Regions from separate parts of the Aureispira sp. CCB-E genome, predicted to be linked through region 2. Evidence: riboswitches for the same ligand, from Rfam matches in the RefSeq annotation. Region 2 holds a riboswitch; the other holds the start of a gene.
What was found. Region 2 has a riboswitch for S-adenosylmethionine ahead of QP953_RS01565 (homoserine dehydrogenase). Riboswitches for the same ligand answer to the same signal wherever they lie in the genome.
Positions count from the first base shown of each region.

Region 1 (16,307 bases), 1.1 Mb from region 2:
AAAAGCGATGCGCCAAGAGTTACAAAACATAGAATATATTGAACGCTACCTAGAAAATGGTCTTTCTAGTATAGAAAAACGTAAGTTTGAACAGCATATGAATGAGGACGAGGGGTTCAAGCAAGCTGTCAATCTGCAACGTCAAATCATTAATCAGCTAAAAGAAGAGGCTTTTCTCTCTGATGTCGCGAATTATCACCAAGAGTTTATTCAACATCATACCAAGCCAAAACGCTTTTCGCCTTGGTGGATCATACTGCCAATCCTTTGCTTAATTAGTATTCCTATTGTTTGGTATAATTTGCCTCCGCAAGAAACAAAATCGGTGGCTATTGTAAAAGAAGTTAAAAACACACCAATCAAAGCAACTAAGGCGGAGGCTGCTCCTGCTCAACTTAAAGCTTTTCAAACTGCTTTTGTTACCAAAAAAATAAGTGCCCGAAAAGGTGCTACCATTCAGCTAAAAGCATCCAAATCGACCTTGTACATCCCTAAAAATGCGGTGGTAGATAAGAATGGAGTGCCTGTCAAAGGTGCTTATGAAGTGCAATACCGAGAACTAAGAGATCGCGCTGACATGGCTTTTTCTGGATTGCCTATGAACTACAAGAACCGAGCTACTGCCGAGGGCGTTAACTCTTTTGGCATCTTAGAAGTTCGTGCTTTTAAAGATGGTGAAGAGCTTCAAATAGCACCTGGCAAAGCTTTAAGTTTAGACTATGAAGTCAACAAACGAGCTAAAAATTTGGATTTGTATTATTTGGATGAGACCAATCAAACATGGGAATCTACCTCTGAGGTTGTAGACCTTCCCAAACGTGGTGCTTATACAGAAGAATTTGATAGCATTGCTTACAAAGCTGCGGTAATTGCACACAATGAAAAATTTAAGAATATGGGACTAAAAGATGGTGTGGAACGTGACAAAGATGCGTTTAACCTACAAACTACCTTGATCCCTGAAGGAATGAAAAAATTAGAAAAAGAGGAACGTCCCGATCCTAACAAATACATTGTTAAACACTACAAAAATCCAAGGCTGGTCGAGGATTTGCGCCTAAACTCTTTTGGCGTTTATAATTGTGGTAAAAAATATAAAATTAAAAACCAAATTGCCGTCTCAGCAGATTATACCGACTTAGAACAAATTGCTATTGACAATGCGCACACCTTGTCTATTATTGATATAAATTATAACGCCGCTTATAGTTTTAAACCTGAACAATTTATTTGTAATAGTAAGGCAAATAATGTCTTTTTGTTATGGTCTAAAGAAGGCAAACTTTATGCTTTTGTCAAACGAGCTACTGTAAAAATGAATACAGGAGATTATTCTTTTCAAATGGAAGATTTGTCGGATAAGATTAAAAATACCGCGGACTTAAAACGCTATCTAAAATTCGTAGAACAAAAAACAAAAGAAACTGTAACTAAAATAGAATAAGCGCATTATGCAGAGGATCATAACATAAAAATCCTTTGTATGAAATATGTATTTAGTATTCTTTGCCTCTTCTCTATGTGTAGAGTTGTAGCGCAAACCGTAGACAGTTTAGTTCCTACAGAAGATCAGGCCTTATTATCCGTGATTGTTCTGGACATGGAAGAAAACCCAAGACCTAAAGATAAAATTATCTTTCAAGGTAAGCATTCTCAATTAACCTTTGAAGGCATCGCCGACCTTCATGGCGCCTTCTCTATTTTATTACCAGAAGGAGATACTTATTTCATCAAAATTCAAGGCTTGGGCAATAGTGTTGATTTTGACGAACTGTCTATCCCTAAGCAAAAGGGTAAAATAAGTGGTGAGATTGCCATCCGATATCGTCCTGCTCGCACATTCAATTTGGATGATGTACATTTTGAAACAAACAAAGCAACATTGCTCCCCCCATCCTTCGCTTCACTTGATGAGCTTGCTGAAGTATTATTATTAAAAAAGGATTTGTATGTAGAAATAGCAGGGCATACCGATAACGTTGGTGATTCATCTAGCAATCTCTTGCTTTCTCAAAAAAGAGCAGACGCTGTTGTCAAATATTTGATACAAAAAGGGGTACCTGCTAATCAGCTAACGGCCAAAGGATATGGTGAATCAAACCCCATTGCCGATAATAATACACAAGAAGGCAGAAGAGAAAACCGCCGTACAGAGGCGAGAGTTTTATAAGCTATCTTGTGAAGGTGTTTCTTATTATTTACAATACGAATCTGATTTTATACTCTTTTATTAATTTAGCTTTTTCCAATTAGAATAACCAAAAATAGTTTTTCTTCCATAAAATACATTCTCTATCCAAGTCAGCATTTTATATTTGAATTTCTCGTGCTTCATTTTAGGGCGATTGAGCTTGCCTTTTTGAGTATAATTGAGTTTAGATTTCCAAAACATCTTCGAAATCAAATGGCTCATAACCGAAGGGTGTTTGCCTTCAAAAGTAGGGATTGCTCCCAAATAGCCGTAATCAAACTCATGGGCTTTTAATTCATATTCGTTCTGAATTTGATCGGAATCATGATGCATTGACTCTTGTTCTTTCCTTTTGGATTGCATTACTTGCGGAGGACGCACCCAACCATAATGATAAATGTACGGTTCTATTTCGATGACAGTTAACTTTTCATCCTTATTTTTTCTGAATGATTGGGCATCTTTGTACGAATAGATGTGTTTTTTATTTCTTACAATTCGTATCTCATTTTTGTACCAACAATGTACTGGCAAATGATGCTTGTAATCGCCCCAAAAATGATAGTAGTTAAATAAAAAACCATCTACACTATCCTCCGTCAAATATTGTTTGCAATAAGTGGTGATTGATTTCAAATCTTTTTCGTGAACCACCTCATCAGCCTGTAAGTAAAAACACCAATCTCCCGTACATTGAGAAAGAGCAAAATTGGTTTCAGTGGCAAAAATTTTTCCATCTAGGAACTCTTCTTCATCCCAAACGCGATCTATTATCACAATTTTATCAGAGTTAATAGACTCAATTAAAGCTCTGGTTTTATCTTCTGGATCACAATTACCCAAGGCCACAATAAATTCGTCTACAATTGGTAAAATAGATTCAATAGATTCCTTAATAGGAAAATAATACAAATCCGCATTTCTTACCATTGTAAAACCACTAATCTTCATAAATCGTCTATTTTAGTCCTTCGAAGTATCAAAGATAATATCTCCCAAGCTACTATCGTCCTTTTTTTCTAATCTTAATTTATCAATTGCATTTAATTCCTGTGCAATTAAGTCAAATTTATAGACAATTTCAGCATGGTCATTCACATATGCTTCTCCTCCCAAATCAGCCAAAGTATCTTTCATGACACGCTCAACCGTAGCGGGATCTAGTTTTTCTTCTGTTTTCCGCTGGCGATTAGCTACTTCCGTCAATGTAGACAATGGAATTTCGTGTACGTGTTGCTCCCCTTGGTCATAAGTTTGAAAGACAATCCGCATCAATCGCTTTCGAATATTCAATTCGCGTTGTTTTTTGCGTAGCGGGCGCAAACGAATCCATCTAATCATAGGAATTAAAAAGAATAAGCTAGAATACACCAATGGAAAACCTCCTAAGAAGAACTGTCCCCAAAAACCCAAATTTAAGCCCATTGGTCCCAACCAACCACCAAAAACGAGCATTAAGGACATGATAAGGTTAAAGGTATTCATAGCAATAATTCCTGCATTACGACCACCAGAGTTTCCCGTCAACTCATATTCTGGCTCATACTCATCCCAATACCAAACAACAGGTTCTTCCCCTGTTCGGTCTTTGGATCGAATCAATTGAGAAAAATCGCCATACAAAGTTCCATTGTCAGAAACATGCCCTTCTCCATCAAACATTCCTAGACATTCGGTCATAAAATTCTCGGCTTCTTCTCTTCTCCAACCAGCCAAAGCCTGAATCTCTGAAGTTGTAATCAGTCCTTTTTGTTCTCTCAAAAAAGTCGCTACTTCTTGATTGTTTGCCAAGGGATCCAACTCAACTCTTGGCGGACCAAAGATAAAATCATAGATGGAAGCCACATAACTTTTTTCATCTTTAGGGTTTTTAGGTTTCTTCTTTTTTCCTAAAATGCGTTGTTTTTCTTTATAATGTTGATAATTATAGCCATAATCGTCTCGCTGATAATAACGATTGTTATACCCCATAATTGTATTCCATTCAAAAATGGAAATAAACAAACGTAGCATAACCGCTATCAAATCACCAACACCATCTCCATCTTCAGAAGCAATAGCCGCACCGATTAGCAGCACAATAAACACAACAAAATAAACGACTAAAAAAATAGACGTCAATAGTTTATACCCTATTTGAAACCCTTTCCAAAGCAAACGCATCAAGTCGGCGACATATTCAGAAAAAGGCTTTTTGTCTCGACGCTCCAAATGAGGACCAAAATCATAAATTAAATCCCCATTCTCTGTCACTTTTAGTTTACAATCGTATTTTTCCATCATATTTTTGATGGCTTCATCGGTTTCGATGATAGGCATTCCAGTAACAGAAACTGCATCTTCTAATGTGAAAGAAGTTGTATTTTGAGTCGCGTACTTTTCGAGTACGACTAAATTATCCTTAGGATTTTCAAATGCCATTTTGTATATTTATTGTGAGTGTTTGATTGTTTACAACAAAAAAACTTTTTTATATTTTTTACTTTGTGAGCCTATAGGTTCGTGGAAAAACTAAAAAGCAACGGAGTATTATTATTTATAACCGTAACCTAAGATAGTTTGTTCCTTGTGAAATGTTTGTATTTTGTTATCATTATAAATCTATAATAAGCAATCGTTCAAAAAATAACAAATCTTTACGAAATGTAAAGCAAAGCAACTTAGATGCCTTATTATTAACACCATCAAACAAATACATGCATTACTTCTACAACTTGATGCTCATAATTATCATTTGGGGCAATAACTTTAATCAAGCTGTTGCACAAACAGAGAGTAGTTTTCAACTAGAAGCTATGACCGAGGGCAATTATTATTGGCAACAGTTTGATTGGTCGGTCACTACTGGTTTTGGTTTTAACTATTGGTTTACAGATCATTTTGCGATTAACTACGAATTTCAAATAGGCTACGACAAACGATATGGCTTTACGATGAATAGTGGCTGGGGACAAGTAGCGGCTGGTTTTTTGTACTCAGAATTAGGTGGTACTTTTACAGGAGATTTTTTAGGAACAGTCTCTATTTTAGCCTTATTAATTCCTGAAGGGGTAACATTTGCTGCCAATCCTTATGATGACTTGGTCTTTATGCCTTACTTAATACCTTTTGAAGCACAGTATTTGGCTAGTGACTATCCACGGGTTCGATGTGCAGGAGAAGTTGGCTTAAAAATGCATTACAAATTGGGCAATGGCTTGGCTTTGCGTCCTAAAATAGGATTGCGTTATTTATACAGCAAACAACGTTTGGGGATTGAAGTAGGCATTGGAATGGTTTTGCTAGACACAGAAGAACAGCTGTAAAATTACAACAATTTATCCCCCAAAAAGCTTCTTTCTCTTTGAGCAGTACTTTAAATGCAACTTTGTTGCTTTAATTTTGCTTATTAATTGTACAACGTATGATTTTTTATTACCTTCGCAGATTCAAAAAAATAAGCCAAGGATTCTAATCATGGAAGAAAACGTACAAACTGCCTTTATGCTCACTATTCTTGCGGGGTTATCTACAGGAATCGGTAGCCTAATTGCATTCTTTATCAAAGACAAGAGCATTAAGTTTTTGGCATTCTCCATGGGCTTAGCAGCTGGGGTTATGCTCTATCTTTCGTTTATGGAAATGTTGCCACATGCTGTACATTCCATTGGTGCTACCTTAGAGCATGCTCACAATGGAACTTGGTATGCCATCATTGCATTTTTCAGCGGCATGTTACTGGTAGGGGCTATTGATCGGCTCACCCCGCATCACCATGGTCCTCACGAATCAGATACCTCCTTGGATGATGGAGATATTGTTATTAATAACAAAAAGTTAATGCGGGTAGGAGTGATGACCGCCATTGCTCTAGCCATCCACAATTTCCCTGAAGGTTTGGCTACTTTTATTTCTGCCTTAGAAGATCCACACTTGGGAATAACCATTGCCATTGCCATTGCGCTGCATAATATTCCAGAAGGAATTGGTGTCTCTATGCCTATTTATTATGCAACAGGTAGTAGAAAAAAAGCCTTTTTATATTCTTTTTTCTCAGGTTTGGTGGAACCTCTTGGCGCAATATTGGGTTATTTTCTATTCATGACTTATCTTACACCATTCGTCATGGGAATGCTTATTGCTGCTGTAGCAGGAATTATGGTCTTTATTTCTTTAGATCAATTGCTCCCTGCTGCCCATGAATACGACGATCATCGTTTATCTATTTATGGAGTTGTTTTAGGAATGTTTGCAATGGCAGTTAGTCTTGCTTTATTGGTTGGACATCATTCTCACCACGTACATCATGTACATTAGACCTTGTGATCTTCGCCATTATTATTAATAAAAGTAAATTACCTTACCACTTGTTTTCATACTTAGAATTTCGAATAATCCAAAATACCATTCATTATGAATCTATCTTCCAAATTACTCGAAAACACTGTTGAAGTTTTTGCCACTCTTCCAGGTATTGGAAAAAAAACAGCTTTGCGTTTAGCTTTGCATTTACTTCAAACAGAAAGCACGGAAGTGACGCAGTTTTGTGAAGCCATTCTAAATATGAAAAAACACATTCAGTTTTGTTCTTCTTGTCATAATATTGCCGATGACGAAACTTGTAGTATTTGCTTGTCTCCAAAACGAGACAAAACGACGATTTGTGTTGTTGAAAGCATAAAAGAGGTCATGGCAATTGAAAACACACAACAATTTAATGGTGTTTATCATGTATTGGGTGGTGTCATCTCTCCTATTGAAGGCATTGGTCCCAACCAACTTAACATTGATAGCTTATTGGATCGTATAGAAAGAGAACAAACCAAAGAATTGATTATGGCCATCAGTCCCACAATAGAAGGAGAAACGACCATCTTTTATATTTCCAAACAGTTAAAAGAAAGTGCTGTCAAAATCTCTACGATTGCTAGAGGCGTTTCTTTTGGAGGAGAGTTAGAATATGCCGATGAGTTAACACTAGGTCGTTCGATTTTGTCAAGAGTTGCTTATAAGAAGTAATCATTTCGCTGGGGCTTATAGCTCCTTTTTTCTTTTTGGGGTATTTTTGACAACAGTTCGTTAAAAAAAATATTAGCTTAATAATCAACAAGTTACACTCTTATTGCATTTTACATTAAAATCTTGATTATCAACTGCGCAGCACTCATGAAGTACCACGAAGTAGCAGCGCAGCTAACTAAAAGCGCAGCGCTCACGAAGTAAACTAATATAAAGGTGCTTTTTTATCTTTTTGGTAACTAAGCTTGCGATCTCATGACCGCAGGGAACTAGCCTTGCGCTCTCATGAGCGTAGCGGATAATAATCAACGAACTACTACTTTTCTAAATTCTAGCATTATGCAGGGTAGCTTCTTGAAAAAACAGCTACTAAAACTCTTTAATACCCACTTAACTGTATTTTTTTTAAAATTTAAGACCTTTAGGTCTTCTGATTTGCCCTACTCAAAGGAAGTCCTTTTTTAAGCATTCGTCTGTAACAAAACAAAATCTTTCGGCGTAAAAAGCCCTTGTTGTTCTCTCAAAGCCAACAATCCTAAGTATGACGTTATTAACTAATTGTGATTTCATACTTATTTCTCTCATCTTTATAATAACCGTTAATATAATTATGCTAGTAAAAACATTTGCCAGTGCAGTAGAAGGAATTGATGCGCAAACCATTACCATAGAAGTGAGTGCAGGAGGTCAAATTGTTCAAGGAAAACCAGGGTACTCTTTAGTAGGGCTTCCAGACAATGCCGTCAAAGAAGGTTATTGGCGAATCGAAACAGCACTCAAAGAAATTGGCTATAGAATCCCTCGCATTAAGATTATTATCAATATGGCGCCAGCCGACCTAAAGAAAGAGGGGTCTTATTACGATTTGCCGATTGCCATTGGGGTTATGGCTGCCAATAAGCAATTGCCCCACGAACAATTAAAGGATTATATTTTGATGGGTGAACTCTCTTTGGATGGAACACTTCGACCAATTAAAGGTGCCTTGCCGATTGCCATTCAAGCTAGAAAAGAAGGCTTTAAAGGAATTATTTTGCCAAAGGCGAATGCAAGAGAAGCTGCTATTGTTAACAAAATTGAGGTTTTTGGGGTAGAACACCTGCGAGATGTGATCGAATTTTTTCAAGGAAGCAAAGAACTTTCTAAAACAGTTGTCGATACTCGTGAAGAATTTGCTTACAATCAAACTATTTTCTCTGTTAATTTTTCAGATGTAAAAGGGCAACGCAGCATCAAACGAGCCATGGAAATTGCCGCAGCGGGTGGTCACAACTTGATTTTAATTGGTCCCCCTGGTGCGGGCAAAACCATGCTGGCGAAACGCTTTCCAAGTATTTTGCCTCCTCTCAATCTAGGCGAGGCATTAGAAACAACCAAAATTCACTCTGTAGTAGGGCTACTTCCCGAAGATTGCTCTTTAATTCATCAACGCCCATTTCGAAATCCTCATCATACCATTAGTGACGTGGCTCTGGTAGGTGGCGGCAATTATCCTAGACCTGGTGAAATTTCCTTAGCACACAATGGTGTCCTATTTTTGGACGAACTTCCAGAATTTAAACGCTCGGTACTAGAAGTGTTGCGACAGCCCATGGAATCTAGAAAAATAACTATTTCCCGCTCGAAATTCACGGTCGATTATCCCGCCAGTTTTATGTTAGTAGCATCCATGAACCCCTGCCCTTGTGGTTATTATACACATCCTGAAAAAGAGTGTGTTTGTTCTCCTAATGCAGTTCAAAACTATCTTAACAAAATATCGGGTCCATTGATGGATAGAATTGATTTACACATTGAGGTAAAGCCTGTCAATTATGATGAACTGTCAGATGAAACGGCACAAGAAAGTAGCGAAGAGATATTAAATAGGGTGATTGCTGCAAGGCAGCTACAAACAGAACGTTATAAAGAGGATCAGCATACTTATTGCAATGCACAAATGGAGTCGAAGCATCTCCAACTGTTTTGTCAACTCAACAAAGCCAGCAAGTTATTGCTAAAACGAGCCATGGAACACTTTCAATTATCCGCTCGTGCTTATGATAGAATCCTAAAGGTAGCCCGAACCATTGCCGATCTAGATGGTCAAGAAAACGTCCATGCTCAACATATTGCGGAAGCGATCCAATTTAGAAGCTTGGATAAAGAAAATTGGGTACAATAGCTTTAAAAAGTCTTCTTTGCTTACCAAAATACGCCCCTTCTATTTATTTTTTCATACAAATAGCTTGTTCCTAAATAGATTCTTAGTAATATTGCAGCAATAAAAAGACTTAGGCGAATGGTTATTATAATAAGACTTCGTGACTTTTTTAGTTTTTTTGTAAAACGCTAAAAAAACATCTTTACATCCTATTGATAATCAAATGGATGCAATTTCATCGCGAAGTAATGCATACATAACCAGACACTTAATATCCAATTAAAGTAAAAATAGAAGCATAACGTTATGATTTTAAAAGGAAAAAAAGGAATTATCTTTGGAGCATTAGATGATATGTCTATTGCATGGAAAGTTGCCGAAGCTTGTGTTGCGGAAGGTGCAGAAATCGTCTTAACCAATGCACCTGTTGCTTTTCGTATGCCAGGTGATTCCAACATAAAAGTTTTAGCTGAAAAATTAAACTGTCCAGCCATTCCAGCGGATGCCACTCGTTTAGATGATTTAGAGAAATTGATTGACAAAAGCATGGAGCATTTTGGTGGTCAATTTGACTTTGTTTTGCACTCTATTGGTATGTCCATCAATATTCGCAAAGGGAAGTCATACACAGATTTAAATCATGACTTTATGCAAAAATCTTTTGACATCTCCTCTATTTCGTTCCATAAGTTGATGCAATCACTATGGAAAAAAGAAGCGATTAAGGATTGGGGTTCTGTTGTTGCCTTGACTTATATCGGTGCACAGCGTGTATTTCCACATTATAGCGAAATGGCAGAAGCAAAATCATTGTTAGAATCATTTGCTCGTTCTTTTGGTTATCACTTTGGAGAACGCAACAATATTCGTGTCAATACAATTTCTCAATCGCCTACTATGACAACAGCAGGTACAGGAATTGACGGATTTAAAGAATTTTTGGATTACTCTGAAAACATGTCTCCGATTGGAAATGCTCCTGCCGAAGCTTGTGCTCAATACTGTGTTTCGTTATTCTCTGACTATACTCGTTATGTCACGATGCAAAATTTATATCACGATGGCGGTTTCTCTAATATGGGAATGAATCCTGCTATTTTGAATAAATAAAAAACCACAAAGGAACGACTCTTATTCGCCTGAATAAGAATAAGTTTATAAATCATACAAAATGCAATTGCCAAATATAGCAATTGCATTTTTTAATCCTATTGGGCTGTTTGTGTGTAACATATCCAACTCATCCTTGTCATATCTATGAATGAGATAACTGTCTTTTGAAATATGGACATTAATTCCTATTTTCAACCATAAATCACTGCACGATTAGTACATGACAATCGTTATTTAGGTATTTAAGCACTTAAAGTATTTATTTACAAATCGTTTTACTCAATCATAATGCAACTACCAACCATCAGTACGCTATCCATTGTCATTCCTGCTTACAATGAAGGGGCAACCATTCATTTGATTCTAAACAAAGTAAAAGCAGTACATTTAGCCCAAGGCATTCAGAAAGAAATTTTGATTATCAACGATTGTTCTACCGATAATACAGAAGCAGCTATTCAACAATATATAAACGAAAATCCAACACTCGACATTCAATATTTCAAACATCAAAAAAACAAAGGGAAAGGGGCTGCCTTGCATACGGGAATATCTAAAGCTACAGGAGAATATCTTGTCATTCAAGATGCCGACTTGGAATATGATCCTGAAGAGTACAATATTCTGCTCAAGCCTATTTTAAATGGAAATGCAGATGTCGTTTATGGCTCTAGATTCATGGGAGGCAACCCACACCGCATTCTATTCTTTTGGCATAGTATCGGCAACAAACTATTGACCTTTTTATCAAATATGAATACCAATTTGAATCTAACAGACATGGAAACGTGTTACAAAATGTTTAATACTAAAATGGTTCAAAGTTTGGATCTGAAAGAAAAACGATTTGGTTTTGAGCCAGAGGTAACGGCTAAAATGGCGCGTATTCCAGATATTAGAGTGTATGAAGTTGGCATTTCTTATTATGGGAGAACCTTTGCAGAAGGCAAAAAAATCAATTGGAAAGATGGCGTTCGAGCTATCTATTGCATTGCTAAATTCAACCCTGTTAGAACTATAAAAAATGTATTTTTTGTAGGAATTTTGTTTCTACTTTTTATGATGCTAATTGCAGGCTCTTTAGCCTTCTTTAAGCTAGTCTTAGGATTATAAGTCCTATTACAATTCTATATTAGGTTAAACCTATTTGCCTTCATTGGCATGACAATTAACCATAACCTATACCTATTATCCGTTGGGAGATTTGCTATTTTCACTCCAATAACTTGGTAGTGTCACAACTACTCCTTAGCTTCGCATTTATTACTTATCGAGAAAGGTGGAGGGACTTGCCCTTAGAAGCCTTGGCAACCTGCTTTAGTAAGGTGCTAACTCAAGACAGATAAGTTAGAAAGCTTGATATCTACTGATAATCTACTATACCAAACGCTTCTAACTTTATCTGTTAGAAGCGTTTTTCATTTTCTCGATAATGATGATATTTCTATCGTTACTAAACTTAGTACTTCGTGGATTTTTTAGCTTTTTTGTAAAAACCTAAAAAAGCATCTTTGCATCAGTTTGATTCTCAAACCTTTAAGAAATTAAGCAACAAAAAGCATACTCTATTGATAATCAAACTGATGCGATTTTCCCACGAAGTAATGTAAACTTTTTTTTATGAAAATCACATTAAATCGACAAAATGATTTTTATCATTTTTTAGCACAAAACGAATCGGGTGCTCGCTTAGAATTAGATGCAGCGCCTTCTATTGGTGGTCAAAATAAGGGATTCCGCCCTATGGAATCTTTACTAGCAGGGCTCGGTGGTTGCTCTGCCATTGATATTATTAGTATCTTAAAAAAGCAACGTCAAGAAATCATAGACTTCCAAATAGAAATTGAAGCCAATAGAGACACCGAAGCTGTTCCTGCCATTTTTAAAGATATTGAGGTAAAAATTATCATAACAGGAACAGTTGATGAGAAAAAGCTTCAAAAGGCAATTGATTTAACCGTAGATAAATATTGCTCTGTCTATCATATTTTAAAAGAAACGGCTGCTATCAATTACAGCTATGAATTGGTTCCTGCCTCCCCTAAAAAAGTAACATCAACAACTTATAAAGCAGAAACGTTGGCAATTCGAACACAAACAGCACCAACGCACAACAGAGAACACTCGGCTCCATTGTACTTGACTTCTAGCTTTACCTTTGAAAATGCCGAACAAGCTAGAGCCGTCTTTGCAGGAGAAGAAGAAGCACACATTTATTCTCGTTTTTCCAATCCAAATGCTAGTGAATTCATTCAAAAAATGTGTTTGTTAGAAGGTACTGAAGATGGGTTTGCAACTGCTTCGGGAATGTCTTCTATCTTTGCCTCACTCGCTCCTTTTCTCAAAAAAGGAGATCACTTAATTGCTTGCCGCTCTGTTTTTGGAAATACACACCGTATTATCACAGAAATTTTACCCGAATGGGGCGTGGACTATACTTATGTAGACATTGACCAGCTCGAAACATGGGAAGCCGCAATACAGCCCAACACGAAGATGTTGTTTGCCGAAACACCCTCTAATCCCGCCTTAGATTTTATTGATTTAGAATGGTTAGGGAAATTAACAAAAAAACACAACATATTGCTTAATATCGATAACTGCTTTGCTACTCCTTACTTGCAGCGACCTAGTGACTATGGGGCAGATTTAGTCGTTCACTCTGCTACCAAATGGATCGATGGACAAGGAAGGGTTTTAGGTGGTTTGGTATTGGGCAAAAAAGAACTGGTTGCCAAAGTTTATGCCTTTGCTCGTCGGACAGGACCTTCTATCTCACCATTTAATGCTTGGATATTATCCAAAAGTTTAGAGACACTAGCTGTTCGCATGGAACGCCATTGTGACAATGCCTATGCGCTGGCTAGTTATCTAGAACATCACCCAGAAATAGAATCGGTTAAATATCCTCATCTCCCTTCACATCCTCAGTTTGATTTAGCCAAACGCCAAATGAAGTTAGGAGGAGGTCTATTTACTTGTATTGTAAAAGGAGGCTTAGAACGTGGTCGCCGATTCTTGGACGCTTTAGAACTGTTGTCTTTAACAGCCAACCTAGGGGATACTAGAACCATTGCCACACATCCTGCGTCTACCACACATTCTAAGCTCAGTACAACTGATCGAGAAGCCGTTGGCATTTTAGATGGTTTGATTCGCTTTTCTGTAGGCTTAGAACATTTAGATGACCTTATTAATGATATTAATCAAGCTTTAGAAAAATCTAAATAACCAGTATGATTTATCCAAAAAACGTACAAATTTACAAATATCAACAAGGTTTTAACCTAGAACAAGGCGGGCATTTAGTCGAACTAGAGATTGCCTATCATACTTTTGGGACACTCAATGCAGCCAAAGATAATGTTGTTTGGGTTTTTCATGCTTTAACAGCAAACTCTGATCCTACGGATTGGTGGCAAGGTGTGGTAGGAGACAATACACTTGTCAATCCTGACAAACATTTTATTGTTTGTGCCAATGTCTTGGGTTCTTTTTATGGCACAACGAACCCTCGCTCTATTAATCCTACAACTGGCTTAGCTTATGGCATTGAATTTCCTTCATTTACGGTTCGAGATGTCGTACAAGTACACCATTTACTACGTCAACATTTAGGTATTTCTACCGTAATGATGGGGCTTGGAGGCTCTTTTGGAGGACATCAAGCTTTAGAATTTGCGCTTGCGGCTCCTAATGTGCTCAAAAGTTTGGTCTTGTTGGCAACTAGTGCACGAGAAACGGCTTGGAGTATTGCCATTCACGAAGCGCAACGAATGGCATTAGAAACAGATGCTACTTGGCAAGAGGACAGTCCATCAGCTGGCTCCATGGGCTTAAAAACAGCGAGAGCCTTAGGGCTTATTTCTTACCGAACCATCAATGCCTATATCCAAACCCAAACAGATGATACGCCCAAACTCGATCAACATCGTGCCGCTTCGTATGTCCGTTATCAAGGCGAAAAACTAGCCCAACGCTTTCACGCACATTGTTATTGGCATTTGTCTAAATGTCTAGATACGCATCATATTGGTCGAGATAGAGCTCCAGTCGAAACTGTTTTGGCAAATCTCAATATTCCTGTGTCTGTTATTGGGATTACGAGTGACTTGTTAATTCCTGTGTCTGAGCAGCAGTTTTTAACGCGACATTTGCCCAAAAGTGTTTATTATGAAATCGACTCAAAATTTGGTCATGATGGATTTTTAATTGAAGTCTCACAAATTAATACTATTTTGGAAGAACACTTTAAACGACTGAGGGCAAACTATTAAGTTTCCTAAAACCATTCTTATGAAAATCATTCTATTATTTTTTATCCTAACAGGACTCTTTGCTTGTTCTAATTTTGTAACAGCTGACGAAATTCTAAATCAAGGCATTGAAAAAGTCGAGCAACAAAACTACAAAGGGGCTATTGAAGATTTTACCAAGGTCATCGAGGCGAATCCTGAAAATGCGACAGCGTATACCGAGAGAGCTTTTGCACATTGTGAATTGGAAAATTACCCAGCAGCACAAAGTGACTTAGACAAAGCACTAGAGTTAGTTCCAAACTCCTTTAGAGCACACAATTGTCAAGGCATTCTTTTTTCTGCTTTGGGGCAAGAGGAAAAAGCCATTGAAAGTTATTCCACTGCGATTCAATTGCAAGCTAATTCTGCTACCTTGTATTACAATCGTGGTATTTCTTATAATACGATAGCCAATTATGAAGCAGCATTGGCCGACTTTGATGCGGCGATTGAGTTAGAAGAAGATAATACCGATTGTTTTTACCAAAAAGCAGCCTGTTTTTATGATATGGAGGCTTATGATATGGCCATTGATGAATTGGATAGAATTATTGAGTCAGTCCCTAATTATGCAGATGCATTTATCAAACGTGGCGATGCCTACGAGATGAAAGCTGATTATGAAGCGGCAATTGAGGACTACAATCGCTTTATTGAACTGCAAAGCGATGATCCACTAGGTTATAACAATAGAGGATATACGTTTAATAAAATGGGAAAGTATGAGGCAGCTTGTCAAGATTTTGACAAAGCAATTGAATTAGATGTTGATTATGAATTGGCTTATTTAAATAAGGGAGATGCCAAACTAGCTACCCTACAATACGATGAAGCAATTCAACTTTACCAAAAAGTTTTGGATATTAATCCCGTGTCATTTGCGGCCTTGAGTTCGCTAGCAGATGTCTACGAAGCAACCAACAATTATTCGGCTGCCATTGAGCGTTATCACCAAATAATAGCTATAGATTCTACCTACGGAGAGGATTATTTAGCTAGGGGAATGCTTTACATCAAGGAAAATGAGCGGCAAAAAGCCTGTATGGATTTCAAAACAGCTATCGAGTTGGGAGAAGAAACAACTGCTGTTGATGCTTTCAATGAATATTGTAGGTAATTTTTAAGGTTCAAGGCATATCTTCCGCCTTATCTTGGCATATGTTTTGGATTCATAATAAGTATACTTTTAAGGTTGGATCAATAGTACCTTGCCAAAACCTAGCGGTCTATTGTCCCAACCATTCTTAGAAAAATACACACATGAGAATTTTATTATTGCTTTTAAGTACTTTATTTATTTCCTTGTCTATTCACGCTCAAGGTACTTGGAATGATTATGTAATTGGGCGTCCAATGCCTGGTTATTTTGAAGCCAAACAAACGGTTGCCAAAGCTTGGGGCATCAATTATCAAGCTACTTTTGCTGGCTGTGTTTTATCTGATGAGATGTCTGATAAATCCAAGCAGTACCAAGCTACCAATAAAGCCTACTTCAAAACCTTGGCCATTAAATATGGGGATAATTGGATGGAGGAATTTGAATTGGAAGTAAAAAAAGAAATAC
Region 1 is NZ_CP133671.1:6,624,471-6,640,777, forward strand. Features, by position in the region: gene QP953_RS25705 (RNA polymerase sigma factor) at 1-1, shown strand, start outside; gene QP953_RS25710 (hypothetical protein) at 8-1,444, shown strand; gene QP953_RS25715 (OmpA family protein) at 1,520-2,170, shown strand; gene QP953_RS25720 (hypothetical protein) at 2,231-3,142, opposite strand; gene QP953_RS25725 (hypothetical protein) at 3,155-4,612, opposite strand; gene QP953_RS25730 (hypothetical protein) at 4,888-5,496, shown strand; gene zupT (zinc transporter ZupT) at 5,648-6,487, shown strand; gene recR (recombination mediator RecR) at 6,584-7,189, shown strand; gene QP953_RS25745 (YifB family Mg chelatase-like AAA ATPase) at 7,800-9,353, shown strand; gene QP953_RS25750 (enoyl-ACP reductase) at 9,639-10,442, shown strand; gene QP953_RS25755 (glycosyltransferase family 2 protein) at 10,734-11,558, shown strand; SAM riboswitch class I at 11,710-11,794, shown strand; partial or broken gene QP953_RS28655 (OsmC family protein) at 12,189-12,398, shown strand; gene QP953_RS25760 (trans-sulfuration enzyme family protein) at 12,471-13,676, shown strand; gene metX (homoserine O-acetyltransferase) at 13,682-14,722, shown strand; gene QP953_RS25770 (tetratricopeptide repeat protein) at 14,742-15,860, shown strand; gene QP953_RS25775 (hypothetical protein) at 16,004-16,307, shown strand, end outside.
Region 1: linked by a shared signal. The riboswitch ahead of QP953_RS28655 (OsmC family protein) and the one ahead of QP953_RS01565 (homoserine dehydrogenase) in region 2 are both predicted to bind S-adenosylmethionine.

Region 2 (16,307 bases):
TAGCATTGTCCAAGGAATCATTATTTCAACCTGGCGAATACTGGGCATATACCAATACTGGGTATTTATTACTTGCATTGATTGTAGAGCAAATCGAAAATAAATCCTTTCAGGAGATTGTTAAAGATAGAATTGCAAGACCAGAACAATTATCTTCTTTACGAGTATTGAACTTGGGAGAATTACCTAACAATTTAGCTTTGGCACATTATAATAACACAACAATTACCACGGAATATTCTGTACCTTTGGGGGCAGGAAATATAGTTGCTAATTCAAAGGATATGGTTTTATTTTTCTATGCCTTATTAGTAGGTAAGTATCTGCCGATAGAGACCGTACATGGGATGTTGGCAAATTTGTATCCTATGTTTAATGATGGAATGTACTATGGCAATGGAATTATGTTGTACGATTTTGATAAAATCAATGGAAGTAGCCAAGAATGGATAGGACATAGTGGAGGAACCGAAAACTACAAAGCTGTTTTGGCTTATGATACTAATACAGGAGTAATTTGTGCCGTATCTGTCAATCAGAACATTTCAGCTGAGGCAATTGCATTTATTTTAATGAAAGCATTATAATGCATATAACTAGAGGAACTATGAGCTTAAAATCTCATTTTGGAATGGTTTTTTTATGGAAAAAATGTTACCTTATGAAAAAAAACGAGAGGTTCTATTTACCTACTAAAGCCTCTTAAACCATTACCAATAATACTTTTTGGCAAGATAAGTGTTTAAATTGGCAACAATAGACGCCTTTTTTAAGTTAAAATAATAGACATTAGCAATTATTTTGAGGTAGAATAGAATGTGAAATCTTGCTCTAAGGTTGTTTTTAGAAGCACTCTATTCATTAACAATAACTTATTTGTAAACAATATTTACACAAACAAATCCATAAATATAATGACAAGATTAAGAAATTTATTTGCTCTGCTATTATTTGTGGCTGTGTTCCACACGGCTTGTGATCGCCCGATTAATGTATTCACGGTAAGTCAAGACAAGCAATTAGGAGCACAATTGGAACAAGAGATAGCTTCTAACCCTACAGAGTACCCTTTATTGGATGAAACGCAATATGCAACAGCTTATACTTATTTGTTGGCAATGCGCGATGAAATTTTGGCATCGCCAGAAGTAAAATTCAAAGATGAGTTTGAATGGAAATTAAAGATCATTAATGATGATAGCGTTTTGAATGCTTTCTGTGCTCCTGGGGGATATATCTATGTGTATACTGGATTGATGAAATATTTGGATAAAGTAGATCATTTAGCAGGGGTATTAGCACATGAAATTGCACATGCAGATCAACGCCACTCAACGGCTAGTATGACAGAGCAGTATGGACTTGAAACATTAATTGCAATTGCTAGTAATAATGCAACCGCAGCACAATTGGGACAAGTAGCAGGAAGTTTGGCACAATTAGGTTTTAGCCGTGCTCATGAAACAGACGCTGACGAACATTCTGTTGATTATTTACACAGCACTAAGTATGCTTGTAATGGAGCGGCAGGATTCTTTGCTAAGCTAATAGCACAAGGACAAACTTCTGGAACACCTGCTTTTTTGAGTACACACCCTGATCCAGGAAATCGTGTTACTAAAATTAATGAACGTGCAACAGAACTAGGTTGTTCAACTACATTATATCATGATAATGGCGATCAAGGTGCCTATGCAGCAATGTTAGCAACATTGCCATAGATAACTACCTGATCTTAGGCACTTATACCTAAAAAATCGTTCTACTATAAGACTATGGTAGAACGATTTTTTTATTTGGATGCAGATATTTATTGAATACTTCTTCTATTCTTTTTGGTCATTAGAGCAAGTACGCTAGACTTGTAACATAAAAAAGCCACTTGAGTAGAGCAAAGTGGCTTTCAATCTAAAATTTATAATCTAAGACTCGTTTTTATACTGCAATATGAACGAAGTTACACTAGCGTCATCTGCCAATCTGGGAGCAATTTGATAAATATAGGTATGCATATTATAATCCTCCATAAGTGCTTGCCCTAAAACAACAAAACCTTCTTGACGTTGACCAGACTCAATAAGCACAGCAGCTAACGCAAAATCCAACAAAATGTCTTCGATATACTGTCTTGCTTCGTCAAGCATTTCAATGGCAACAGCATAGCTTTCTTCATCAATCAAGAACTCTATGTAATGAATCCAAATGCTAACCTCTTTAGGTTCAATGGCGAGTGCCTTGTGGTAAAACTCATGCGCTTTGTCTGAATTTTCTAAAGCATCATAAGTATCTGCTAGAGAAAGACAAAATTCTTCATTAAACTTATCTACAGCATAGGCTTGTAAGAAAGCTTTTTCTGCCAAATACCACTCATCTTCCTCTATATAACAGTTGCCAATGCTATGATAAACACGTCCATTTAAACTATTGTATTGCAAGGTTTGTGTATAGTAACTTCTTGCTTTTTCATAATTTCCTTGATGTTCGTAGCACTGTCCCAAACGATACCAAATTTCTGGATCTGCATCAAACAAATCCAAGTATTCGGAAAGGTAGCGCATGGCTGCATCAAATTGTTCTAATCCAATTAAACAATCAATGTAATAATGATAAGCAGGTTCAAAGCGCTCATTGATAACAATGGCATAATCAAAGGCTTCGGCGGCTTTTTCGATCAAACCAACATATAAGTAAGCTAACCCTAAATTATACCAAGCCCAATAAGAATATGGGTTCTGATTGATAAAATTCAGATGAAATGTAATGGCATCGCCATAATCTTTGGTTTGATCATAGATACCCGAAATACGACTCAATGCAATTTCATTGTTAGGATCTTTGCGAAGCGCTAATTTTAGATATTTAAGCGCATTATCATAATCTTTTTTTGTTTCATAAATTGTAGATTCTAAAACATAAAGATCGCCCAATTCTTCCCTACTAGCATATTCTTTAGCTTTTTGAATGACTCTGATAGCGTTATCTTGGTCAAACATACGCATATAGATATCTGCTTGGGTCAAGTAAATGTCCAAATCAGAAGGCTCATAAATAACCGCAGCTTCTAAAGCTTCAAAAGCTTGGTCATATCGCTCTTGTTCTGAAAGAATTTGAGCTTTTCTGACATATAAAGACGCAGAGTAGGGATGTTGATTCATTGCGTGATTTAGAGCTACTAAAGCACGCTTAAAGTCATTTCCTTCCTCGTAATAATCCGATAACATCAAGAAACTATCTACCTCTAAAAAAGAGATACCACCTTCTTTTAGCATACCTTCATATCGCTGAACCAGCAATTTCAAATCTGGTTGATGCTCTCCATCATAATCATGTGCTTCCATCTAAAGTTGTTTGGGTTCAAAATAGCACTTAGATAAGTACCTCTTTCTTTAAAGATACAAATAAAAAAGACAATAGTCAAGGCTTGTTTGTCACCGTATTGTTTATATTTTGTGCCATCCCTATTTCTTTTTTAATAGAATTTCTACAAAAATCACCATACTTTTTAAGTCAGGTTAATTGTAGATAAACTGTATCTTTATTATTAATTCAAACCTTGTACCATTAGTTCTCTCCAAAGCACTTTTGACAAAAATTTAAAAGTTGTAGTTTAGCTTTTAGTAGCATCTACCTATGGTATTATTTTATAATTTTTATAACAATCGCTCCTATGTATCACAATAAAAAAGTAAAACCCTACCTTAATTTAGTTTTGTTAATGGTGTTGATGTTTAATGATTTATCGGCACAAAATGTTGATTATTTTCAGCAAGAAGTCAACTACAAAATTGCGGTGGAATTAGACGATATCAATCATGTTTTGACTGGAAATATCGAAATAGAGTATACCAATAATTCACCTGACAGTTTGTCTTACTTGTATTTCCATTTATGGCCCAATGCTTACAAAAATCAACAAACAGCCTTTGCCAAACAGTTATTAAATAGTGGTCGTTTGGATTTTCATTTTAGCAAAAAAGAGGACAGGGGATTTATTGACAAGCTTGAGTTTTCATGCAATGGAGAACCTATTGATTGGAAGGAAGATTTTTTAAATCCAGATATAACAAAGCTTCATTTACCCCAAACATTAAAACCCAAAGAAACAATTATAATCAAAACGCCTTTTAGAGTTGTTATTCCTAGCGATTTTTCTAGGTTAGGGCATGTTGGTCAGGCTTATATGATTTGTCAATGGTACCCCAAACCAGCGGTATACGACAAAGATGGCTGGCATCCTATGCCTTATTTGAGTCAAGGAGAGTTTTATTCAGAATTTGGTTCTTTTGATGTCTCTATTACGCTTCCGGAAAATTATATTGTCGGTGCAACAGGAGATTTACAAACAGCATCAGAAAAAGAATTTTTAGCCGAACAAGTAGCGGCATCAAAAAAAGAAGATTATCAAAGTATATTTTATGGCAATATTTATGGCAATATTCCTTTCCCTCCATCTAGTGATAAGAAAAAAACGATTCGTTATACTGTTGATAATGTACATGATTTTGCTTGGTTTGCCGACAAACGGTATCACGTACAACACGATAGTGTACAGCTGTCATCTGGGCGTGTAGTGCAGACTTATACCATGTTTACAGACCAAGAATCTGATCTTTGGGACAAAAAAGCATTGGAATATACCAATAGAGCTGTGAAGTTTTATTCTGATATCGTAGGAGAGTATCCTTATAATTCTGTGACGGTTGTTCAGGGGGATTATGAGGGGAGAGATATGGAATATCCAATGGTAACCGTTATTGGTTTGGCTTCCTTCCCTTCTGGTTTAGATAATGTGATTACACACGAAGTAGGGCACAATTGGTTTTATGGGATATTGGGTAGCAATGAACGAGACCACCCGTGGATGGACGAAGGTTGGAATTCGTATATGGACTCTAGATATATGTCTGCGCATTACGATTATTATACCACTAAGATAGAGTACTTGGCTTATTTGCATGAGGCTAAAAAACACGAGGACCAGCCCATAGAGAGTCGTTCACAAGATTTATCTTTTATCAATTATTATATCTGTGGATATGCCAAACCTACGTTGTCTTTTCGTTACTTACAAGAGTATCTAGGAACGGAAGAATTGGATAGAATACTTAAAAAGTATTTTGAAACATGGAAATTTAAACATCCTAGTCCTAGTGATTTGAGAGCTGTATTTGAGGCAGAGAGTACCAAAAAGTTAGATTGGTTTTTTGATAATGTCATCAATACCACTCGCCATATTGATTACGCTTCTACGGGACATCGTTGCTGTAGTAAACATGATAAGGCTTCTGTAACAATTAAAAATAAAGGACAAATTGCAGCTCCAGTTTCTGTATCCGCCCTTGATGAGGAAGACAATATATTGGAAAAAATATGGATAGAGCCATTGGCTATGGGAGCAGATACAACTGTAGAGTTGGTATCAAAAAATGCTGTTGCTTATAAGATTGATGCCGAGGAGGCAATGCCAGAAATTAATCGCAATAATAATGAAATTAGAAACTATGGTTTGTTCCGAAAGGGAGAACCTGTTCGTATACAGTTTTTGGCTGATTTCAAAGATCCGAATAAACCAAGAATCAACTGGTTGCCTTTGTTAGGGTTTAACTTATACGATGGCGTAATGATAGGAGGAGCGGTATACAATTTACCCATACCCAAACCAGAATGGGAATATAGTGTTGTGCCGTTCTTTTCAACATTTACCTTATCAGCAACAGGTATGGGAGAGTTGAAACACAATAGCTATATCAAAACACATCGCTTTTCGCATGGGCTAACGTTTAAAACATTTCACAAACGCTTGAAACGCTATACCGATGAACGTCCTTATGCTTATAAAGAACGATTTTATAAAATTGCCCCTTATCTAGAGTTTGAGTTAGGAAAAAGCTCAGATATTAGCAAAGAACGACATCGGTTCCGTTTTGAACACGCTTTTATTGTAGAAGAAAGTGGTCAAATTAATAGCATTCGAGATACGTTAACCAATAGTTTTACCTATGAGTTTTTAGGAAAAGTAGCAACGTGGAGAAGTACACATCGTCTAAGTCATTATTATACCAACAAACAAGCTCAAGCACCATTAAGTTTATTAACAACCTTAGAATATGCGAACTATGATGATGTTATAGATGGGAGGCAGCATTATTTAAAATTAAGTTTGGAAGCTAATTTCAAATTTATGTATAGTCGTTTGTGGGGAGTTGATCTAAGGATATTTACAGGTGGTTTTTTGATGCATACTGATCGCCGTTTTGGTAAATTCCCGTTGTTGCTAATAGCAGGAAATCGTACGGACTATCATTACGATGATCATATTATGGGGCGCCAAGAAACAGAAAATGTTTTGGCACAACAAATTTCTCTTAGAGAAGGAGGTTTTAAAACAGCAATTGAGCCGATTATAGGGGCAGGGGCAAGTAATACCTTTATTTTCTCTATGAATTTGAAATCAGACATTCCAATCAAATTACCATTCAGAACTAGGTTTATCCGATTAAAACCTTTTTTGGATATAGGATACCATCATATTTCTGACGGCTCTATACCGAATCCTAGTTTGATGGATGGTTTGATGATAAGTGGTGGATTGATGTTGGATATTTGGGATGGTGCTGCGGGGATTTACTTGCCATTATTTGGGACTGATTCTATTGAAAATAAAATTAAATCATTTACAGGAAATGAATTTTATCGTCGTATTACATTCAGTTTCAATTTGAGTAGACTAAAGCCTAGTAGAGTGGTAGAGGAATTTGACTTTTAGAAAAAAGTGGCACAATACAGTATTTTTATAAAATAGCTGCTGAATGGGGTGGTTAATTTTTTAATAAAATTGTTGTACCTTAGTCTATTAGTAATACGATCAAAATGTACCCCACCATTATATTTAATCATTAAAATAAGCTTAAAAAATGAAATCATTTATCGCTACACTTCTATTAATGGCAGCTATGATTGTGACCGCCAATGCTCAATTTCCAGATTATGTCAAGGTTTTGGACGTAGAATTAAATAAAACAAAAACCGTTAAAGGAGATTTGTCAGAAGGTCGTTTTATTGATTTGCGTTTTGGTATGCGTGGTTCTGTAAGTTGTTTTACAGAAGCTCAAAAACGATACTTTAGCGGACATCATCGTTTGTATGCGTTTGAAGTGCCAGCCAATACAAAAGTTCTAGTAGAAGTAAGTACCAACAACGATATGAGTTTGTATGGGTACATGATTGATGCCCAACGTTTTGATGTGCCTCCGTATTTAGAAAATGTATCTAAGTCAGGATGTCAGTCAAGTGCAAAACCATCAGGAGAGTTGGATCGTATCATGATGAAGGCAGGTTCTGTAAAAACGCATGTTATTGTGGCTGTAACGGGATTGGATGAGAATAGCACTGGAGCATATACCTTAAAAATAACAACTCGCCAATAAAAAAAATACAGAACCATCTTCAGTTACCACAGCTGAAGATGGGTTCTGTATACTAACTAACTAACTAACTAACTAACTAATTTGGCAAATACGTATTTTTTAAAAGGAATGAATTGACATCCAAAGAGAACGAATCGATGGATTTCTAATCCATTCCCATGAGCATGTTTGAAGAACTTTAACCGAAACTTCAACCTTGCTCTTTTTATTTTAAGCGGATTCTAAAACCGCATCCTTATTTTGTTCAGCAACGTCATGTATTGCTTCTCCTACAATAGATTTGAGCACAATAGAAATAGTAGGATTTAACGCCCATTCTTCCTGTAACAACTGCTCTAAATAAACAGTGCCGATGACATAGTTGTACGATTTCGATTCAAATCGTTGATTAATAGATTCAAAATCACCCCATTGGACAACATTTTTATCTTGATAGCGGACATAAACTTCTAAGAGTTGTTTGGTAGAATAAGTGACAACTGTATTTTGATGGAGTTTTTTATACTCATATTTGTACCCATAGGTCAACGCACTAATATCGGATAAAACAGCAGAGCCCGTAGGATCGCTTCCTGCTCCTTTTCCTCCAAAAAACTGTTGATTGGCAAAGGCAGATTCTAGGACGATTCCGTTGAATTCATTATGCACATTGGTAAGAGGATTATCTGCCGATACAAAAGTCGGTATTACAAAGGCAGATATGTGTTGTCCTTGTTTTTGTCCATGCACAACTAGTTTAATATTTTGATTGTTTTGAGAGGCATAATTTACATCTTGATCACTCAAATTTTGGATGCCAATGTTCAAAATATTTTCAGGGCGAACAAGCAAACCAAAAGCATGTAATAGAGTAATACAGAGTTTATACTTAGCATCAAAGCCTCCAACATCCAAACTTGGGTCTGACTCTGCAAAACCTTTGTCTTGAGCTTCTTTTAATGCAACCTCAAAATCAAGCCCATCATGGCGCATTTTGGATAAGATATAATTAGTAGAACCATTAAAAATACCCGAAACAGAACTTAATAAATCATTATCATAATACTCCTCTAAATTGCGAATAATAGGTATACTTCCACAGACAGAACCTTCGTAAAGGAGAGGTGTTTCGTGTTTGCTTTGCAAAAATAGAAGTTCTTCTAAGTGTTCAGCAATTAGCTTTTTATTGGCACTAACGACAGCTTTGCCTTTAATTAAAGCTTCTTTGACAATATGATATGCCGCATCAGAATCATCAATTAGTTCAACAACCACATCAATATTGGGGTTGTCTAGTATGTCTGAAGGATTGGTGGTGAAAAAGGAAGCATCTAAAGAACGTTTCTTATTGGGATGTTTGATACAAATTTTTTCAATCGTTGCATTGATTCCTTTTGTTTGGGAAAGGACATTGTGTAAGCCCTGACCAACACAACCGAATCCAAAAATGCCTAATTTTAATATCGTATTACTCATGTCGTTTTTCTTTTCTCAGTTTGTTATTAAATTAAAATTCATATTCATTACTTACCGAGAAAATGTCAAGAAGATCATTATTTTAGATGTGCGCACCATCAAAAAAAACGCTCTCCTAGACAAGTGCTAGAAGAGCGTTTTATAAAATTTATATGATGCTCTAAATTGCAACTTATCTATCTCTTATAATAAAATTATAGAGAAGGATGTGGCACCTTTCCCAAAATGGGTAGGTTGCCAAGGTTTCGCAGGGCCTATTCCCTCCACCTTTCTTGATAAGAATGTATAAAGATGTTATTCTTTATATTTTGAATTGAACTTTCTGTTTTTGTTGACACAAAGATAGAGCAAAATAAACTATAAATCCAAGTAAAACTTTTTTTATTAACGTTTTGTTAACATTTTTGAGTTTATTTTGATATGAAATTTTAAACATTAAGTTGTTGATTAAGAGTTGTTTAGTTTTGTTTGTTTTTGTCCAAGGAATTTAGAACATTGGCTACGTCTTGTTGCACTAATTCTTTAACTAGAAACTGTAATTCGCTAAAATCCTCTTTCAAATAGGTTCGAGCAAATTGGCCATTTTTTAAATAACTTACTTTATCACAACAATCTGTCAAAGAATGAATAATATGAGATGAAAGTAAAATCAAACGCCCTTTTTGGCGTAAATGCTCTAGTATCTGAATGATTTTTTCATTGCTTTCGATATCCACTCCATTAAAAGGTTCATCCAAAATTAGGATGGGCTTATCTTGCGCCAAAACTCCCATAAAAACCAATTTCTTTTTCATGCCTGTAGAATAGTTTTCTATCAATTGGTGAAGGGGTAACTCAAAGATTTGATTCCAATGGAAAGGATCGAAAGCAGGATTTTGTTTTCTCATTAGTTCAAGGTACTCTATTCCTTTCATGTAAGGATAAAAATAAGTATGGGTTTGCATAAAGGCAACTTGGCTGCTGTTGACCCATTCTTCTTGGTACAGGCACTCGCCACTATCAATGGATTTTATTCCATAAATACTATTAAAAAAAGTGCTTTTACCTGCTCCGTTCATGCCTAATATGCCATGAATTTCTCCAGAATGAAACTGAATGTTTAAAGCATTTAGAATGCAATCTTTTTGGTAAGAAACGGTTAAATTTTTTATATTAAGCATAGTGATAAATTAAATTTTCTTTGGCTTTTTTCCAAAAGCGAATAATCATAAGAACAGGAATTGGCCACAAAAAGGGAATGGTCCAGCAGCCTACAAAAATAGCCAAAGGAAGGCTATTGTGTAACTTGTATTGGTGAAAGCTATAACTTTTGTATTTCATGACAATAGAAAAAGTGATGATTAATTGAGCAATAATAGCAACAATCAACAACGCAATTAAGTGCTTGGGATAAGGATTGAATAGAGCAAAGAGTAAGTAATGAGGAAGCATCAAAAAGTTGAAAATTACTAAACTGCCTATCGTCTTTTTTTCTAATAATTTTTTGTCATAATTGACGGCTAATAATAAATCTTTGTGTTCAAAAAATTGGAAAAAAGTTGTTGCTCCTAATGCCATTAATAACACAAAAATAGGAGTGGTGATAGGATAAAAACTAAATCCTAACCCCAGCATGTATATCAGAATAAATGTAAAGGCACTTTTACGCAATCCAGTACGCCATTCAAACAACTCAATAGGTATCCATTCAAACGAAAAAACAGGAAGCCCTTTTTTGTTGATTCCTTTGTGATAAGGTGGTTTTATAAAGGATAAAATAAGAAGACCAAATGATAGAATAATCAAGTTTTGCCATTTCCCCCAGAGAATAAAGGTAAAAATGAAAAAGCTATTTGCGATAAAATAGTCTAAACTGAAAAAAATAGCAATAGGAATGGTCAGTTGCTCTAAGAAAAAACGGTCTTTGCGATTCCAATGTGTTCCTACCCAAGAGAAAAGAAGAACAAGTGCAATTCCTCCATTTTGACTGGTTAAAACTAATTGTAAGACTCCCAAAATAGCAACAAATAAGATGGGGGCAAGGAGGATTAGGTGTCCAATGCCAATGTCTTTGAGGATTCTAAATATTTGTTTAACTCGAAAGTTAAGGTATTGATGAATAATCGGTAACATATACAAAAGGCGTTCAGTGTTATTGGTTTGTAGTTACGAATTAAAGAAGACTTTTTTAGAGCAGAATAATTTTAACATAGCTTAACTATATTTTTAGTTAAACGAATCGAGTTCATCGACGAATGGACTAAAAATCAGACTTTATGGACAAGAAAATAATGATAGTAGGTGTATGCTTAAAATGTATTTTAAGTTGAAATGAATATTGATGATAATTTGTTGGTATTTATTTGTTTGTGTGTTTTTGTTGCTTGTTTAAAAGTAAATAATTGTTGTTTTTTTTGTGGAAAGATGTTTAAAGGTATTCATACTTTAGTTATAATACTTTGTCGTTAAGGTACTTTTTGATGGTCAAAGAATACAAGTGTTGTTAACTATTTATCCACCACACAACTCCACAGCATTAATATCTTAATTGATGGGAGATACCTATACTTCCTTTTTATAAACGTTCCAATATGAAAAAAAAACAATTATTCGCGATTGCATTGAGTTGTATTATATTCAATCTTAGCGCTCAAAATTCTGATTTACACGAATGGCGACATCTTCAAAATCAAGGTGAAAATTTTTATACCATCCAACAACAGATGGAGACAAAGTATGAAGGAAAATCTAGCAAAAAGCAGGCTGTTAATTATAGTCAATCATACAAGCAATATAAGCGTTGGGAATATTATTGGCAAAGTAGAATAGATGAAAAAGGTAACTTTGTATCTGCACAGAGAACCTTGGAAGAAGCAAATAAATTAAAACAAAAGCCAACATTAAGGTCTACTACTTCCAATTGGTCTATTGTTGGTCCAATCACGGTGCCAACGTCTTCTATAGATGCTTATGGTGGAATGGGACGCATTAATTGCGTTGCATGGGAGGTAGGGAATACGAATCATTTATATGTCGGTTCACCTAGTGGAGGGTTGTGGAAGTCCATTAATGGCGGCGTTTCTTGGATTCCATTAACAGATAACCAAATTACTTTAGGAGTCAGTGATGTAGTTGTTAGTCATGCTAATGCCAATGTAATCTATTTAGCAACAGGAGATGCTGATGGTCAACAAAACGCTTCTGTTGGAGTTTTGAAATCGGTAGATGGTGGAAATAGTTGGAACCAAACAGGGCTAGTGTTTCAAAAGCCTGTTATTGCCCAAACTGCCCGTATGGTTCAACATCCTATTGATGCTAATACATTGTTGGTCACTGCTACCGATGGAATTTATAAAACAATAGATGGAGGTGATAATTGGCTTACAGTAAGTAATCAACCCGCTAGAGATATAGAATATGATCCCAACAACCCAATGGTTCTGTATGCATCGGGATTAGGAGTGATCTTAAAGTCTATTGATGGAGGTGATAATTGGTTGGATATTAGTCCTAGTATGATTGTTGGTGTAAAAATAGAGTTGGCCTTGACTCAAGCCAATAGTAATTATATTTTAGCATTGGATGATGAAGGTACATTGATGGCAAGTAATAATGCAGGTGCTACTTGGAGTCTTATGAATACTTTTTCAGCGAATGGTTTTACTTCACAAGGTGGTTATAATCTATCGCTAGCAATTGCTCCTATTAATCAAAGTTTGATTATGGCAGGAGGTGTAAATGGATGGAGAAGTACCGATGGAGGGGCTACTTGGGAAAAGTACTTAGATGGCTACTGGTCAAGTGGAGAGCCTTATTTTTACGTCCATTCTGATCACCATATTTTCAAATTTTTGCCTAATTCTACTATAATGCTAACAGGTAATGATGGTGGATTGCACAGAGGAGACGCAGCACTTTCTACTCCTTGGGTTGATTTGTCTTCGGGATTAGCAATTACACAATATTATGGTTTAGGTGCCGACCCCATCAATAATGATGTAATTTTAGCGGGAGCCCAAGATAATGATGCTGGACAATTTGATGGAACAACATGGTTTAATAGAGCTGGTCCTTCTGATGGAATAGAAGGTTTGATAGATCCAACGAACCCAACAATGGTTCAATATGCTTCTACTCAGGCAGGAGGGTTACTTAGAACGGATGATGGTTGGGCGACAGATTCTGTTTTGAGTATTCCAGCATCAGATTGTGGGTTTGTATGGCCTATGCAACTAGATCCTATTAACTCTACAACTATTTATGCGGGGTGTGATGAAATTTACAAATCAATAGATAAGGGGGATACATGGACGTCTATTACAAACGGAATCTCTAGTGGTGGGCTATATGTTGACTTCTCTCTTGCTCCATCCAATCCAAGTGTTATTTATGCCGTATATGATGCGAATAGTTTAATAGGGACGACAAATGGAGGAACGACGTGGTCGCCAATTACTTCTCCTATTATGACAGGGCAGATATCAGGAATAGCAATTGCTCCAACAAATCCACAAAAAATATGGATTACGTATGCTGGCTACGCAGCTACAGATAAAGTCTTTGTTTCGTCAAATGGAGGACAAACTTGGACAAATATAACGGGAACATTACCCAATATACCTGTCACTTGCATTATTGCTCAATCTGGTTCTATTAGTGAAGATATTTATATAGGTACAGACTTGGGCGTTTTTCACAAGAACAATACATTATCAAACTGGCAATCATATAATACAGGTTTACCTAATGTTATTGTCAATGATTTAGAAATTACTTACAGTACGGGTAAACTTAGAGCAGCTACCTTTGGTCGAGGAGTTTGGGAAAGTGATTTGAATTCAGTTGCTTCTTCTACTGCTTCAACAAATGCTAATACTTTTGATTGGCAGGTTAGCCCAAACCCAACTCATGGAATTGTGCAATTAAATCTTAATAGTCAAGATAGAGAAAAGAGCTATCAACTTACAATTTATAACCTAATAGGAGGTGTTGTCTATCATCGATCTGATTTGAAGTCAGGAAAATATAGCATAGATTTAAGTTCGTATAGCAGTGGTGTTTATATGCTAACATTGGGAACAAAAGAGGCAATACAAACCCAAAAAGTTTCTCTTGTAAGGTAAGACATTGCAAAACAAGTAGTCAACAAAAATCAAGTATTATGAGCTGTCTATTAATTAGGCAGCTCATTTTTTATTTAAATGATTTTTTTAGACTGGCTGTTATTGGAAAAAAATATAGACAAAAATTATTTTTATTTTTAATGCCTATCTTATTGAAGTGGGCTTAATACACCATTTAAAGCCAAATTTGCATCTTACAAGTAAGATGAACAATAAAAAAATGGATATGAAACAGTTGATACTTTGTTGTTTAATTTGCTTGTATTGCCAATCTATAAAAGCTCAAATAGTAGAATCTATACAGCAAAAATATACAACTTACGATAGTATAAATACACAGGAAAAGGTTTATGTACAAACAGATAGAACATTCTATGCTCCCAATGAGGAAATCTGGTGGAATGTTTTTGTGACCAATGCTAAAAATGCTCCTAGTACGCTAAGTGAACAAGTTTATGCGGAGTTGTATAGTCCGAATGGTACAAAGTCGGATGCTTTAATTTTGAAAAATAAGGGAGGGTATGCTCAAGGATACTTTAAGTTAAAACCAGATGCGGTAGGAGGTATTTACAAACTACGTGTGTATACCTATTGGATGCAGAATTTTGGAGAAGAGAACTATTTTGAGAAGGAGTTAACCGTTCAGAAAACGGTTTTACCAGAGGTATTAATGCAGCTAGATTTTGAACGAGAAGCCTATGGGGCAGGTGATGAGGTTGTGGCAATTTTTAAGGCAAAAACAAAGGATAATAAGGCATTAGCACACAAAAAACTCACTTATACCGTTCAACTAAACGGACAACTTGTTACGAATCAAACAGCTACAACAGACGATAATGGGAAGGCTCTTTTATCATATAAATTGCCAGATAAACTGACGGAAACCAATAATTTGATAAATGTGCAATTTGATGAGAGTGGATTAACAGAGTCTATTACTCGGTCGGCACCTATTGTCTTAAATAATTTAGATATACAACTATTGCCAGAGGGAGGAACGGTAGTTGCCAATCAAAAGAATAGAATTGCCATCAAGGTATTGAATGAGTTTGGTCAGCCTGCTGATATTAAAGGCGAAATTGTCAATAAATCAGGAAATGTAATTCAGGAGTTTAGTACTTTTCATCAAGGAATGGGGGCTTTTGAATTGGTGCCCGAAAAGAATGAAAATTATATGCTGAGAGTTACCCAACCAGTAGGCATCCGTCAAACGTGGAAAGTTCCATCTGTAGAGACAGATCGATTGGGTATTTTTGTTAAAAAACAACAGGATCAAAGAATAGAATTTGACCTTTATAGTCCCAAAGAACAGCGTGTTTTTGTCGTAGCTCAACAACAAGGTAACTTAATTTATACCCAAGAAATAAAAGCCGTAAAAGGAGCGAATACAGTTGCTTTTTCTACCGAGGATTTTCCAATGGGGATCGTTCAACTAACTGTTGTAGATGAAAAAGAACGTGTTCATGCTGAGCGATTGGTATTTGTTAATGCACAACGAAAACTAAAGGTTCATATTTCAACCAACAAAGAAGATTATTTGCCTAGAGAAAAGGTGGTCGTAGATATTTGGGCTAAAGATGAAACTGGACGAGGCGTACAAGGAAATTTTTCGATGGCGGTTGTAGATGACAAACAGCACACTTTTGCAGATGATAAGCAGGATAATATTCTGTCTTATTTATTGATGAGTTCAGAATTAAAAGGAGAAATTTATGAACCTAATTTTTATTTTGATCCTAAAAATGAGAAAGCCGCCGCCGCTTTAGATTATGTTTTGTTGACACATGGTTGGCGGCGATTTGAGTGGCAAACTATCTTAGAAGAGTCCAATCGCATGACGATCCGTTACCCCATTTTGGCAAATGAAATTTCGGGGTATGTGAAAATTGGAGATCAATTGGGTAAGAAACAAACTATATTTTTATCTGAAGGGCAAGCACGTTATACCAAAAAAAAGGCATTGGCAACGACACAAACAGATGACAACGGTTTTTTTACATTTAAAAATGTTACAGTTAGTTTCCCTGCTTTTTTATCGACCACTTATCATGGAGAATACCAGTCCATTCGAATCAATCAATATTCAAAACCAGGATTGAGTTGGGAACGTACGGTGCCTGGTATTTACCACGATCAAATTGTCAACCAAGGTTATTATAAAAAGAAAGAAGATGGAAAATTATATGATCGATACAATCAACAAGTTGACGTGGTTAATAGTGATATTGTAAGTGAAGATGGTCGCTTGGTTACTACTTCCAAAAATTTTAAGATTGTTGATGGTCTTATCAAAACTAAACATAACTATACCGTACGAATAGAT
Region 2 is NZ_CP133671.1:382,996-399,302, forward strand. Features, by position in the region: gene QP953_RS01540 (serine hydrolase domain-containing protein) at 1-587, shown strand, start outside; gene QP953_RS01545 (M48 family metalloprotease) at 915-1,721, shown strand; gene QP953_RS01550 (tetratricopeptide repeat protein) at 1,923-3,338, opposite strand; gene QP953_RS01555 (M1 family metallopeptidase) at 3,668-6,766, shown strand; gene QP953_RS01560 (hypothetical protein) at 6,915-7,427, shown strand; gene QP953_RS01565 (homoserine dehydrogenase) at 7,638-8,882, opposite strand; SAM riboswitch class I at 9,052-9,164, opposite strand; gene QP953_RS01570 (ATP-binding cassette domain-containing protein) at 9,341-10,042, opposite strand; gene QP953_RS01575 (hypothetical protein) at 10,035-10,994, opposite strand; gene QP953_RS01580 (VPS10 domain-containing protein) at 11,453-13,984, shown strand; gene QP953_RS01585 (MG2 domain-containing protein) at 14,211-16,307, shown strand, end outside.